Regions from separate parts of the Paenibacillus graminis genome, predicted to be linked through region 2. Evidence: riboswitches for the same ligand, from Rfam matches in the RefSeq annotation. Region 2 holds a riboswitch; each other region holds the start of a gene.
What was found. Region 2 has a riboswitch for cyclic di-GMP ahead of PGRAT_RS03530 (transglutaminase-like domain-containing protein). Riboswitches for the same ligand answer to the same signal wherever they lie in the genome.

Region 1: it holds a riboswitch for cyclic di-GMP, as region 2 does, so the genes downstream of both, PGRAT_RS05380 (PA14 domain-containing protein) here and PGRAT_RS03530 (transglutaminase-like domain-containing protein) in region 2, are expected to answer to the same signal.
Region 3: it holds a riboswitch for cyclic di-GMP, as region 2 does, so the genes downstream of both, PGRAT_RS09960 (FapA family protein) here and PGRAT_RS03530 (transglutaminase-like domain-containing protein) in region 2, are expected to answer to the same signal.

The regions. Positions count from the first base shown of each region.
Region 1 covers NZ_CP009287.1:1,262,392-1,266,587, reverse strand. The annotation lists gene PGRAT_RS05380 (PA14 domain-containing protein) at 1-1,517, opposite strand, end outside; cyclic di-GMP riboswitch class I at 1,531-1,611, opposite strand; gene PGRAT_RS05375 (sugar phosphate nucleotidyltransferase) at 1,824-3,197, opposite strand; gene PGRAT_RS05370 (UDP-glucose dehydrogenase family protein) at 3,614-4,196, opposite strand, start outside.
Region 2 covers NZ_CP009287.1:817,660-821,855, forward strand. The annotation lists gene PGRAT_RS03510 (glycosyltransferase family 39 protein) at 1-114, shown strand, start outside; gene PGRAT_RS03515 (glycosyltransferase family 2 protein) at 166-1,155, shown strand; gene PGRAT_RS03520 (GtrA family protein) at 1,145-1,549, shown strand; gene PGRAT_RS03525 (class D sortase) at 1,577-2,233, shown strand; cyclic di-GMP riboswitch class I at 2,357-2,438, shown strand; cyclic di-GMP riboswitch class I at 2,513-2,594, shown strand; gene PGRAT_RS03530 (transglutaminase-like domain-containing protein) at 2,608-3,417, shown strand; rRNA gene PGRAT_RS03535 (16S ribosomal RNA) at 3,847-4,196, shown strand, end outside.
Region 3 covers NZ_CP009287.1:2,473,515-2,477,710, reverse strand. The annotation lists gene PGRAT_RS09980 (CapA family protein) at 1-108, opposite strand, end outside; gene PGRAT_RS09975 (class I SAM-dependent methyltransferase) at 208-867, opposite strand; partial or broken gene PGRAT_RS32295 (aldo/keto reductase) at 962-1,120, opposite strand; gene PGRAT_RS09970 (GNAT family N-acetyltransferase) at 1,229-1,651, opposite strand; gene PGRAT_RS09965 (TetR/AcrR family transcriptional regulator) at 1,672-2,253, opposite strand; cyclic di-GMP riboswitch class I at 2,513-2,605, shown strand; gene PGRAT_RS09960 (FapA family protein) at 2,709-4,196, shown strand, end outside.

The DNA of each region.
Region 1 (4,196 bases), 440 kb from region 2:
TGCTTGGTCCAGCTGCTGATCACGGCTGTACCGTCAATCCAGACACGGATACCATCGTCTGAAGTCGTGGAAATCGTGTAAGTCTCGCTGTAAGACGGTTTGATCAGCCCGGTCCAGCGGATCGAGAACGAATCCACCCCAAGCGAGCTATCCGGTGCAGCCTGCCGCCAGTTAAAATTGACTACTGCGTCGTTACGCACGAGTACAGGTGTACCCGAAAGCGTCATATTCTTGAAATATTCTCCCTGAAGACCATTTAGAGCGGGAGAAACCACCGTACCATTATCTGGAGATAGTACCGGTGTGGCCGTAGGCTTAACCGTTGGTACCGGTGTCGGCGTGGCCGTTGGTACCGGTGTTGGCGTGGCCGTTGGTACCTGTGTTGGCGTGGCCGTTGGCACCGGTGTCGGTGTAGCCGTCGGCACTGGGGTTGGCGTAGCCGCCGGAGTAGGTGGAGCCGCAGGTACATCCAGCCCAGCTTTGTATTGATCCAGTGTTACCGTGTAGTCGTCATTCATAAAGTTTTTGATGGTGGTGGTGCTGTTGTTCTCATAGAGCATTTTTCCCCAGTTCATCATATAGACCCATTGTCTCTGGGAGAGCTGCAGCTTGGCTGTGCTTGGCATTTCGCCATTTTCACCAATGGCAATGGGTTTGCCGTCCGCGAGGCTCAGCAGGCTGTCATGATATTTGTTCATATAATCATTGTTATATATATCTGCTGCGAGAACGTCTACCTTATCCGCCCCCGGATAGGTTAGTTCATAAGGATCGGATGAGGCATTTGGAGCATTGGGGTTCCACACCCACAGCAGGTTGTTTAATTGATGAACGTTTACGAAACGGTCATACATAATATTCCAAAGTTCCGCAAAATTATTTTTCTTGCCCCACCAGAACCAGTTGCCGTTCATTTCATGGTAAGGTCTCCATAGGACCGGGACGCCAGCGTCCCGCAAGGTCTTAAGCGAAACGGCCACTTTGTCCAGATCGGCGATCAGGCTGTTGTATTGAGCCGTTCCCGGTGTTACATACTTATTGAAGTCCGCTTGGCTAAGCGTCTTCTGCACATTCGCCCATTGATACGAAGTGCCGGGCAGCTGCTCATGGAAGGTCATAGCGACGATACCGCCATTTTTGTACCAGTTGATTGCGCTGTACACTACATTTCTGCGCTGCGCTGCTCCAGTGCTTTCCGACTGGCCGCTGATTAAGCCAAGCTCGTAGCCGTGAAGGGCCGCGTACTTTCCGCTCGTCCCCTTCAGTTTGTTGCTGAATTCATCTGGGCTCTCCAGATAGTCATGCTGGCCAGTGATAATGCCTTTTCCTGAAATAGCGTTTAATTCGTCAAGCAGCTTGACGGCAGCAGTTGAAGCATTGGGATTAACCGGAGCTGGAGAATCCGAGGCAGCAGCTGCCTTCGATGGCGCGCCCCCCAGGCCAAGCGGCACTGCAGTCAGAAACAGGGCAATAGTTAACATGATGGACACCAGACGCGACTTACGGTAAGTTGTCAAAATTCATCTTCCTTTCGGTAGCCAGGCTGCCACTCTTTCGAAGGCCCTATAGCTTTGCGTCCCTATCTTTCGATTAGGTTTGCCTTTGTCGTTTTGGAAGGATTTATCCCTCTTACCGTAAGTATCGTCTCTATTAAATTTTTAGTTTAGAGCATTAATGAACTTTCCTTAATAAATGGTTCTTAATACCTGTTTTGGAATTGTAACATTTGGGTAAATAGATTATTTAGCCCTATCTCCAAACCCTTAAATCGACATGAACCGGGATAATTTCATCGGATTCGACAGCGCCATCAGCGCATTTTTTTACGAAATAAACTGCTGCAGAGCGATATCTTCCCACTCCAGCGTAATGCGGATATTGTCTTCTTCTACCAGTTCCGAGCCGGTCTGCACTTCAATGAACTCCACATCTGTCAGCGCCAGAATGGCATGTTTTGTCCCTTCCGGTATGCGGACTACATCCCCTGCTTTCACATTATGCATCTTCTCATTCAGCACAATGCTTGCCTCGCCGCTGACGATCGTCCAGATTTCACTGCGCTTGTGATGCAGCTGATAGCTGATATTTTTACCTTCTGCGATGAAAATCCGCTTGGTCAGCACTTCATTGCCCTCATCGTACTTCACATAATCAATGACCTTATAGTGGCCCCAGCGGCGCTCCTCGTACATCGGTCGTTGTTCAAAAGACTTCAGCACTTCCTTGATGCGCGGGCTTTCCGTTTTGTGGGTCACCAGAATGCCGTCCGGGCTGGCTGCGATAATCAGGTCCTTCGCTCCGATTACTGTGATCGGAATATCCAGCTCATTGATTAGGCAAGTCCCTTCGGAATCATCGGTCACGAAGCCTTTCCCCACATGATTGCTGCTCATTTCCTCGGTGAGGGTATTCCAGGTACCCAGATCCTTCCAGAACCCGGCATAAGGCTGAACGACGATATTCTCTTCTTTTTCCACCACTTCGTAGTCAAAGCTGATGGACGACAGCAGTTTATACTGCTTTTGCAGTTCCTCATAGTTCAAAGGCAGACCTTTGCGCTGCAAAATATCCAGCAGATAGCCCAGGCGGAAAGCGAATACTCCGCAGTTCCACAGTGCCCCCCGGCTGATCAGCTCTTCGGCCTGTACGCGGTCGGGCTTCTCCTGGAAGTGGCTCACCTGCATATAGCCGCTTGCCGCCGCCTCATCGCTGGTAGGAATAATATAGCCGTATTTCTCGGATGCAAGCTCAGGGACCACGCCCATCAGCGCCAGATTTGCGCCGCTTTCCTGCATCGTTGCCTCAAGCTGGACGACGGTTTCAAAAAATGAAGCCTCCACATACGGATCGACGGGGAGAATAGCCACGGTCTCACTTGGAGACACCCCTGCCATTGAATACAGGTAAGCTGCAGTCAGAGCAATGGCCGGGAAGGTATCGCGGCGCTCCGGCTCCACAATGATTGGCACCTCTGCGCCGAGCTGGCTCTGAATCATTTCGACTTGGCTGCGGCCGGTAGCCAAATAAGACGAGTCCGCCATCCCTGTCTCCTGCAATTGTCTCCATACCCGCTGTACCATAGATTCCGGTTCACCTGCCGGGCTTTGCAGCACTTTCAGAAATTGCTTGGAACGAGAATCGTTGGACAAAGGCCAGAGCCGTTTACCAGAACCGCCAGATAGAAGTACCAGTTTCATAAGTGAACCCTCCTATTTATGTGTTGTCGCGTAAATATCGGATTGTTATTGTGAGCTGCTGCCGGGTGGCTTTCGCATGAAAGGCAGGAATGTCACTGACGCATTATGTTGCGTGACAATACTTCAGATCGGCTGTTACGGGAGTCTCTGCAAGGAATGTTTGGACTTCCGGCCGCTGTTGTCTGCAGATTTCTTGATTGTTACCGCTGTTCGCGGTGGAAATCCACAGACAAAGGCGGACGCATTCGCTCCTACAGTTCCAAAATTCCTCTCCGTTCCTCCCTTAACAGCTTTCCCTGCAGCATTTCCACTGGAAAACGAGCCAATGGAATTAGTTCGCCCAAGCTGCTTCACCCGGCAGGCGAAGCTCCCTGCCAAAGTTCCGGCATTGCCACTTGTTTGGCGGCAGTTAAAACTTAGATCGCCCCGGCTACGCTGGGGGAGTAGCCGCTGAGGCCCCCCATTTGCGGACGTCCGACAGAATGGTACTCAAAGCCTGTTCCCTCGATCTGCTCTTTGGAGTAGACGTTGCGTCCGTCGATCAGCACCTGGCGGCGCATGCTCTCCGCAAGCTTGTGCAGATCGATGTCCTTGAACACGCTCCAGTCGGTCAGCAGGCAGACCGCATCGCTGCCTTCCGCCGCTTCTTCCGGCAGGCCGCACCAGCGCAGCTGCGGATGATCATATTGCTGTCTGAAGTTCTCAACAGCAATCGGATCATACAGCTTCACTGTAGCGCCTTCGGCCACCAGGCTCTCAACAATTTCCCGGGCCGGGGCTTCCCGGACATCGTCGGTGTTTGGCTTAAAGGCCAGGCCCCAGATGCCGATTACTGCACCGCGCAGATTGCCAAGCGACTCATGCAGCTTCGAGATGATCATAAAGCGCTGGTCTTTGTTCACCTCAACCACCGATTTCAGCAGCTTGAACTCGTAGTCCACATTACCTGCAATTTGAATCAGCGCATTAGTGTCTTTCGGGAAACAGGAGCCGCCATAA
Region 2 (4,196 bases):
GTGGCCGTTGCCGCACTGCTTTTTGTAATGTTTTATCCTGTGCTGTCAGGCATGCAGGTTAGTAAAGATTATGTGGACGTTGTGCTGCGCTGGTTCCCTTCCTGGGTTTTCTAATGAAGTGGCGGATGCTTACACAGCAGTTACACAATTTTAGGAGGAACCAAGGTGAAAGCCAGATACAGTGTGATTGTCCCCATGTTCAATGAGGAAGAGGTCATTCAGCATACGTATGAGCGTCTCAAAAAGGTCATGGACGGCTGCGGCGGTTCTTACGAGCTTGTCTTCGTTAACGACGGGAGCCGGGATCGTACAGCTGAGATTATGCGTGAGGTCAGCAGCCGCGACGAGCATGTCAAGCTGGTTGATTTCTCGCGCAATTTTGGCCATCAGGTGGCGATCACGGCGGGGATGGATTATGCTGAAGGCGAGGCGGTCGTGGTTATTGATGCGGATCTTCAGGACCCGCCTGAGGTGATTTTGCAGATGATCGCGAAGTGGAAAGAGGGGTATGAGGTAGTCTATGCCAAGCGGCTTAAGCGTCAGGGAGAGACTCTTTTCAAAAAAGCAACTGCGAAGATGTTCTACCGTCTGCTCAGCAGCATGACCAGTGTGGAAATTCCTACAGACACGGGGGATTTCCGGTTAATTGACCGCAAAGTGTGCGATGTGCTGCGCGGTCTGAAGGAGAAAAATCGCTATGTCCGGGGGCTGGTAAGCTGGGTGGGCTTCCGCCAGACCATGGTTGAATACGTGCGTGAAGAGCGTTTTGCCGGTGAAACCAAATATCCGCTGAAGAAAATGATCCGGTTTGCGCTGGACGGCATCACCTCCTTTTCCCACAAACCGTTAAAAATAGCATCATACATTGGCTTCTTTCTGTCCTTCTCAAGCTTTCTTTATCTGTTCTTTGTTTTGTTTCAGAAAATATTCACCTCATGGACTGTCCCGGGCTGGGCTTCTATCGTCGGCGTGAACCTGCTGTTTAATGGTATTGTGCTTATGCTGCTCGGTGTAATCGGTGAATACATTGGGCGAATCTATGATGAATCCAAGGATAGACCGCTATATATCGTGCGTGAGACGAGAGGTTACGGCGATGCGGAGAGCGGCGAAGAGAAAACGGGCGTGCGGAAGGACAACGATTATGTCAGATAGACAGCTTAATGCAGGGTTCATCCAGTTTTTAAAATTTAATGCCGTAGGTGTGCTGAATACCTTGATTGATTTTGCCGTCTTTACCCTGCTGCATTCACTGGGAATGTTGAATACTCCGGCACAGATCATTTCTTACAGCGCCGGTACGGCCAATAGTTTCATATGGAACAAGAAGGTGACCTTTCGGGATCAGGACCGGGGAAGCAAGGACGGTTTTGACCGGATGCAACTGGTAAGGTTTATAATACTGAACCTGATTGTGCTGGGCATATCGGTCCTGCTTATGCATTTGCTGACAGACCGCTTCGGTATTCAGGTGCTGGTTGCCAAAGTGCTGGTTACTATAGTAACCGTAGTGATCAATTTCTTCGGAAGCCGGAAGTGGGTATTTTAAAACAGACTAACTTACGGAGGTGATTTCATGCGCAAGTTCTCTTACTTGATTATTCTTGCCGGGATTCTGATTATGCTGTACCCCAAAGCAAATGAATGGTACAACGACTGGCAGCAGCAGAAGCTGCTGGAGGAAGCGGAACAGGCATACAGTGAGATTACGCCTTCACCGTCACCGCAGTCAGATTTGCACAAACAATACGCTGAAGTCACCCAGCTTCTCGCTGAGGAATCCTCTGAGGGTGACCTGGCGAAAGCGACAGAAGCCCCGGCTCCCGAAGTTAAGCTGGGCGGCAAGATCACAGGCATTATCCAGATCAGCAAAATCAATTTGAAGCTGCCTGTACTGGAAGGGGCAACCAAAGCCAACATGAAACATGCTGCCGCCCATATGAAGGAGACCGCTGCTATTGGGCAGGTTGGCAATGCTGCGATTGCCGCACACAGATCAAGAACTGCAGGCAGGCTTTTTAACAGACTCAATGAAGTTGAGGTCGGTGATACTATATCCGTACAAACAAAGGAACAGGATTACCAATACGTAGTATATGATATTTCAATTGTAGAGCCTACGGATGTTTCCGTATTAAATGGACATAACGATGATAAGATACTCACTCTGATTACCTGCGATCCATTGGTCAATCCGACGCATCGCCTGATTATTCATGCCAGATTGCCTTAAATTCCAATTAGCTGCGGATTAAAAGTGAAGTATATTAAAATTTTATTAAAAAGTAGTAGGAATCTAGTGATTTAGGTCTTGAATATAGATATAAGTATGATACTATATAACTATAAAAGCTAAGCACGATAACGGCAAACCTATCGAAAGGTAGGGACGCAAAGCTAAAGGGCCTTCCCGCTATGGATGGCAGCCAGCTACCGAATGAAGAGGCTTTTTTTGTTTGTTCTTAATATGAATCTATCAAATCGCTCTATGAAGTAAGAACAGATAAAGCTTATACGATAACGGCAAACCTATCGAAAGGTAGGGACGCAAAGCTAAAGGGCCTTCCCAATACGGATGGCAGCCAGCTACCGAAAGGGGTTTTATCCATGAAGAAGTTCTTTTTTTCGTTGTTAACATTGTTTGTAGTTGCCACTTCCGTTCAGACAGGCTCAGCTGAAGCCGCCAGTACTGACTCAGGCTGGTTGAATACATCACAATTGAATCAAGGAGTTATCGCTGTTTCCTATGAAGTTCCTAAGGACAAGCGTATTAAGCTCATGATCACTAAGGACAACAACAGCTACACATATAACCTCTATGCCTCTAAGCCCAATGAGACCTTCCCGCTGCAGCAAGGTAACGGTTCTTATAAAGTTTCTGTTCTGGAGAACACTACCGGCAACAAATACAAAGTGATATCCTCCGAAACCGTAGACCTCAGCTTGAGCAATGCAAACACCGTATACTTGAGCTCCGTACAGAATGTGAAATGGAGTTCTTCCGATAAATCAGTTCTGAAGGCCGCTCAGCTTACTCAGGGCCTGACCACTGATGAACAAAAGGTAAAAGCAATTTACAACTACATCGTTTCTAATGTGAAATATGACTATAGCTTGGCTTCCAGTGTTACGACCGACTACATCCCTAACAATGACAATACTCTGGCTACCAAAAAGGGGATTTGCTACGATTATGCTTCATTGTTTGCAACTATGCTTCGCAGTCAAGGCATACCTACCAAATTGGTCATGGGGAATACCAGCTATGTGACTTCATACCATGCCTGGAATGAAGTTCTGCTTGACGGCAAATGGGTGACTATCGACACTACAGTCGATGCCGGCTTGGGCAAGAACAACAAAGATACAGGATTAATAAAAGTAGCAAGCAAATATTCTGCAGCGAAGTTTTATTAAGAAGAGTGAATGTGCTATTAACAATAGGATTTTTGAAGATAACCCGCTTAAATATTAAGCGGGTTATCTTTCTTTTTCTAAAGGGTTGCTTTTTTATATCACTATAGGGTATTATAAATAAGCGTTGTTGGAGCGCTGCCAAGTAAATTAGAAACGATTGATTAAATCGTTACAAAAAAAGCTTGCATTGCTAAGACAAACATGATATATTATAAGAGTTGCTGGTGACGAGATAATCGACACCGACGACGAGCTTGATCTTTGAAAACTGAACAACGAGTGAGTGGGATTTCACGTAAGTGAGATCCAAATTAGAGAATATTTTATTCTCGTCAGATGTTTCAAAATGAGCAATCGCTCTTTTCAATATCTTTTTCGGATGGTTATTTTCTCGGAGTAATTCGGGTGAAGCAACCGCTCGAAAAAACCTATTTGGAGAGTTTGATCCTGGCTCAGGACGAACGCTGGCGGCGTGCCTAATACATGCAAGTCGAGCGGATTTACTGGAGTGCTTGCACTCCAGTAGGTTAGCGGCGGACGGGTGAGTAACACGTAGGCAACCTACCCTCTAGACTGGGATAACTACCGGAAACGGTAGCTAATACCGGATAATTCCCTGGCCCACCTGGGCTAGGGATGAAAGGCGGAGCAATCTGCTGCTAGAGGATGGGCCTGCGGCGCATTAGCTAGTTGGTGGGGTAACGGCCTACCAAGGCGACGATGCGTAGCCGACCTGAGAGGGTGAACGGCCACACTGGGACTGAGACACGGCCCAGACT
Region 3 (4,196 bases), 1.7 Mb from region 2:
GGCAAAAACAAGGTTAATCTTCTCCTGCGGGGAAGCCCCCTGACTGAAAGCTGCCTGCCCGGGAATCAGCAAAAACAATACTAAAGTTATGACTGCAAATCTGCGCAAAATCTTGGACCCCTCTCTCTTAATCTGCCAATTATTCTACTATAATAGAGGGGAAAATCCAAATTAAGGGTTGGTATTCTGCCAGGATTCTGATTTCTGCTAGATTCGCGCCTTTTTAAGCACGGCCCGGAAACAGTTGAGTCCGCCCCACTGCTCCGTCCGTACAGCATCCGCGGGAAGCTTAAAATCTGTCTCGCCCCAATACTCAAATCCGGCCTGCAGCAGCACTTCATTCATCCGCAGAAGATTAACCGTAGGGTAATCAAAAGTCAGTACAAGCAGTCCTTCTCCATTCAGTGTGCGGTGAAACTCCCTTACGGCTCGTACAGAATCCTCCAGTGATAAATGCTCCAGAACCGAGATGCAGAATATAGTATCAAAGCTTTCATTCTCATAAGGCAATGCGGTCAGATTAGCCTGCGCCAGATGCAGGCGGGTGGTCCGTCTGGCTTCCACCAGCCGAGCGGCTTCCTCGCCGATGTCGCTGGCAATGTCCTGCATAATGGCATCCCGGGACAGTATCCGCGCATCGATATCGCAGGCATGAACCTCCGCGCTGTAGCCGGCAAGGTAGAACTTGAGCGGATGGGAGATCCCGCAGGCCGCATCCAGCACCACATCATGGGGCGAAACAAAATTCGTGCACCATTCGTATTCATAAGGCCGGCTCCACCAGGATTCCGGCAAATCATAAATCAGCTTGTCGCGGCGGGCATCGGCATTCACAAAAAAACGGGAAACATACGGATGTGTTGGCATGGCCAGGACTCCTTTTAGAGGAAATTCGGTAGTGAGAGTATATTCAGGAATCGCTGTTTCATGCCAAACCTTACACCGGCCTGCCCGGTATAGTTTTGGTAGCCAGCACATAAGACTCGCGGGGATATCCGCACAGGGTTTCGCCCAGCACCTTTTCGGCTGCTCCTTTTTCGTAGACATTGGCTGTATCAAAAAAATCCATACCCGATCCGTAAGCGGTTTCAATAGCTTTGTGCGGTATTTCGTCTTGTACTTGCTCCTCTCCTATCCGGCTCTGCCGCCGGTTGCTATCGTTTCATATTTATTCTAGAGGAGTCTATATATAATAGAAAGAAGTGAAAAGTAGTTTAGGCAATTTCATCTATAGCTGCTTGACCATAAGCACGTGTGGAATGCCATCCTCCATAAAGACCTGCGAACTCGTTACATACCCCAGCCTCTGATAAAAGCCCTCGGCCTGCTTCTGGCCATGCAGCTTGGCTTGCCGGTGCCCCCGTTCAACCGCCATTTTTTCCAGTGTATCGATTATAACGGACCCCAGTCCGCTTTTGCGGTAAGGAGCGCTAAGGCAAATCCGTTCAAGCTTAGCCCACCCGTCCACACTCCTAAGTCTGGCCGTTCCCACAGGAAGCTCTTCCTGATAGAGCAATATATGCTCTGCGTGCTTTTCGTGATCATCAAATTCATCTGCCAGCGCCACGCCCTGTTCCTCCACAAACACTTCCCGTCTGATTCTGAAAGCCTCCTGCAGCCCTGCTTCGGTGGTAACCCGCTCTACCCGCATGGTACGATCCCTCCCCTTCGTTATGTCTGCTTAATGCCTGCCCAGAATATCTCCCAGATATCCTTCAGACGGCGCCCGAATTCTTCCTGGCTGTAAAAAAACATCTGCATGGCAATTCCATCCTGTAAACAATAATAAGCTGAGAGCAGGCTTTCCGTGTGCTGCCGCCGAATCTCCCCGGAGTTCATGCCTTCCTCAAAAATAGCCCGGTAAAATGCCGCTGAACGCTGCTCCAGCATTGAAATCTGCTGCTCCAGCATCTCCTGAAAGAAAGGCGCAGGGAATTGAACACTCCTTTTGTAAAAGGCGGTCAGAACAGGGTACTCTACCCTATAAAAATAGGTCCTGTATACAATTTCACGCAGTCTAACCTCTACAGAGGTGCCAAGGATTTCCCTGTACAACCGGTCAAGAAATTCAATATAATGCCGGGCCATTTCCTGAAATGCTGCGATAAACAAATCCTCTTTTTTAGGAAAATAGGTTGCGATGGACTGTTTTTTAATCCCTACCGACTGGGCAATCCCCGCCAATGATGCCCCCTCAAAGCCTTTTTCAGCAAATTGGAACAATGCGGCTTGCAAAATAGCGCCAGCTGTCATTCTTATACCGCCTCCCTGACGACCGTCAGGAAGAATTATCACATGCTCAATCATATTTGTCAAACCAGCCGTAGAGGCTGAATTCTATCTGCTGACTGATAGCCATTTCATCTATATAAATATATAATTAAATATTGTAAATTAGTGACTCTAGTACTAGAATAAAGGTTGCAAAAGTTTATATATTTGAATTTTCAACTATGATTCCTTTGTCGATTTCATTCGGGTTAAGCACCTGATTTCGGCTAATCACTGATCCATTTCATAACGGCAAACTATCTGAAAGGATAGGACGCAAAGCAATGGGCCTAAAGATGTGAACATCACCATCCATGGCTGCCAGGCTGCCAAGAAGACGCTGAACTGTGCGGGTATCCGTTTGGGTACCGTATCTGCCTGCCGGGATACTCTTATGTCCAAATGCCCATTGATTATCTAAAAAGGAGCCAAACGCAATGCCACAGCGCATTACTGAGAAAATTTTGAATAAGCCTGCCGGTCAGACCGGGATGAAAGAGAAAGAGACTGAGACTGCGGCTGCATCCCCCCTTCCTTCCCGGCCTTACGGGACACAGGATCAGAATGGCATTATTATTGTTCAAGATAACCGTTTTTACATCACCTCCCCGCTGCCCGGCGGCGAGCCGGCATTCCTCTCGGCGGTCCCGCCTGTAATGCTGGAGCTTAACAATCAGCCGGTAGCTGGTCCCGTACCCGTCGTATCCACTGACCGGGTTACCTGGTCCATACAAGAACCGCCTCCCTATCAGATCACCGTCTCCGAGGATAAACTCCAAGCCTTCTTTACCCTGAACCGTGTAGAACAGTATGAATGGAACCTGGTGAACACCCCGGCATCGAGCCATCTCGCGGTAAGAGCTGAAAGGGACCCTTCCACTCTGTTGTCCACCCTTGGCATTGAACAGATTATTGCCGATTTCGAGAAAAAATCGATTTCCCAAAACCTGAATATCCCCGCAATTTATGCGGAATTGAATCATCCGACCCACCTGCCGGTTTGTGTGGCGGAAGGCACGCCGCCTGCTGCAGGCGAGGATGCGAAGCTCGATTTATTTTTTGCCGGGCAGGCTGATAGTACTTTTGAAGAAACAGAAGGGGTTGTGGATTACCGGAGCTATCTGCGGATTCCTACCGCGAAGAAAGGCGATATCATTGCCCGCAAGCATCCGCCGCGTGAAGGTGTGCCCGGGTATGATGTATACGGCAGCATTTTGCATGCCCCAGCTCCCCGGGATATCAAAGTTATGGCCAAGGAGGGCACCCTGCTGCGGCCAAGCCATGAAATTACAGCCCTTGTAGAAGGCCGGCCGCGTGTTACTGGCACATATGTCAAAACTTTCGATATCACTACCGCATATACCGTTCCGGGCAGTGTCAACCGCCAAATAGGCAATATCGTATTTTCTGGCGATGTCATTGTGCACCAGGACGTGGAGGACAACTCGATCATCGAGTCTTTAGGAAATGTGTATGTATGCGGCAATGTCCATAATTCTACCATTACAGCAACAGGCAGTATTTACATACTGGGCAAGGTGGGCAACAGCCAGTTGTATTCAGGCGCCTTCGGTGTAACCTACAACCGTCTCTATCACCTCTCCGAGAAGCTGATCGAAGAAGTCAGCCTGCTGCGGCAAGCTTCCAGACTGCTGATCCAGGAAATACAATCCCGGCAGCAGACCGTAAAGTTCGGGCAAGTCATTCAGCTGCTCATGGAGAGTAAATATAAGAGGATCCCCGTCCTGATACGTGATCTGGAATCCGTAGTGGCCAGCATCAAGTATATCTCTCACCCAGACAACAAACAGCTGCAGCGGATTCTGGACGTTTTCTTACGGCCAGCCCTGTTCATCGATGCTTTTAATGATGCTATGCTGGTGTCGTTATTGAAATTGCTGAAGGAACTGTATACCGGAGTAGCT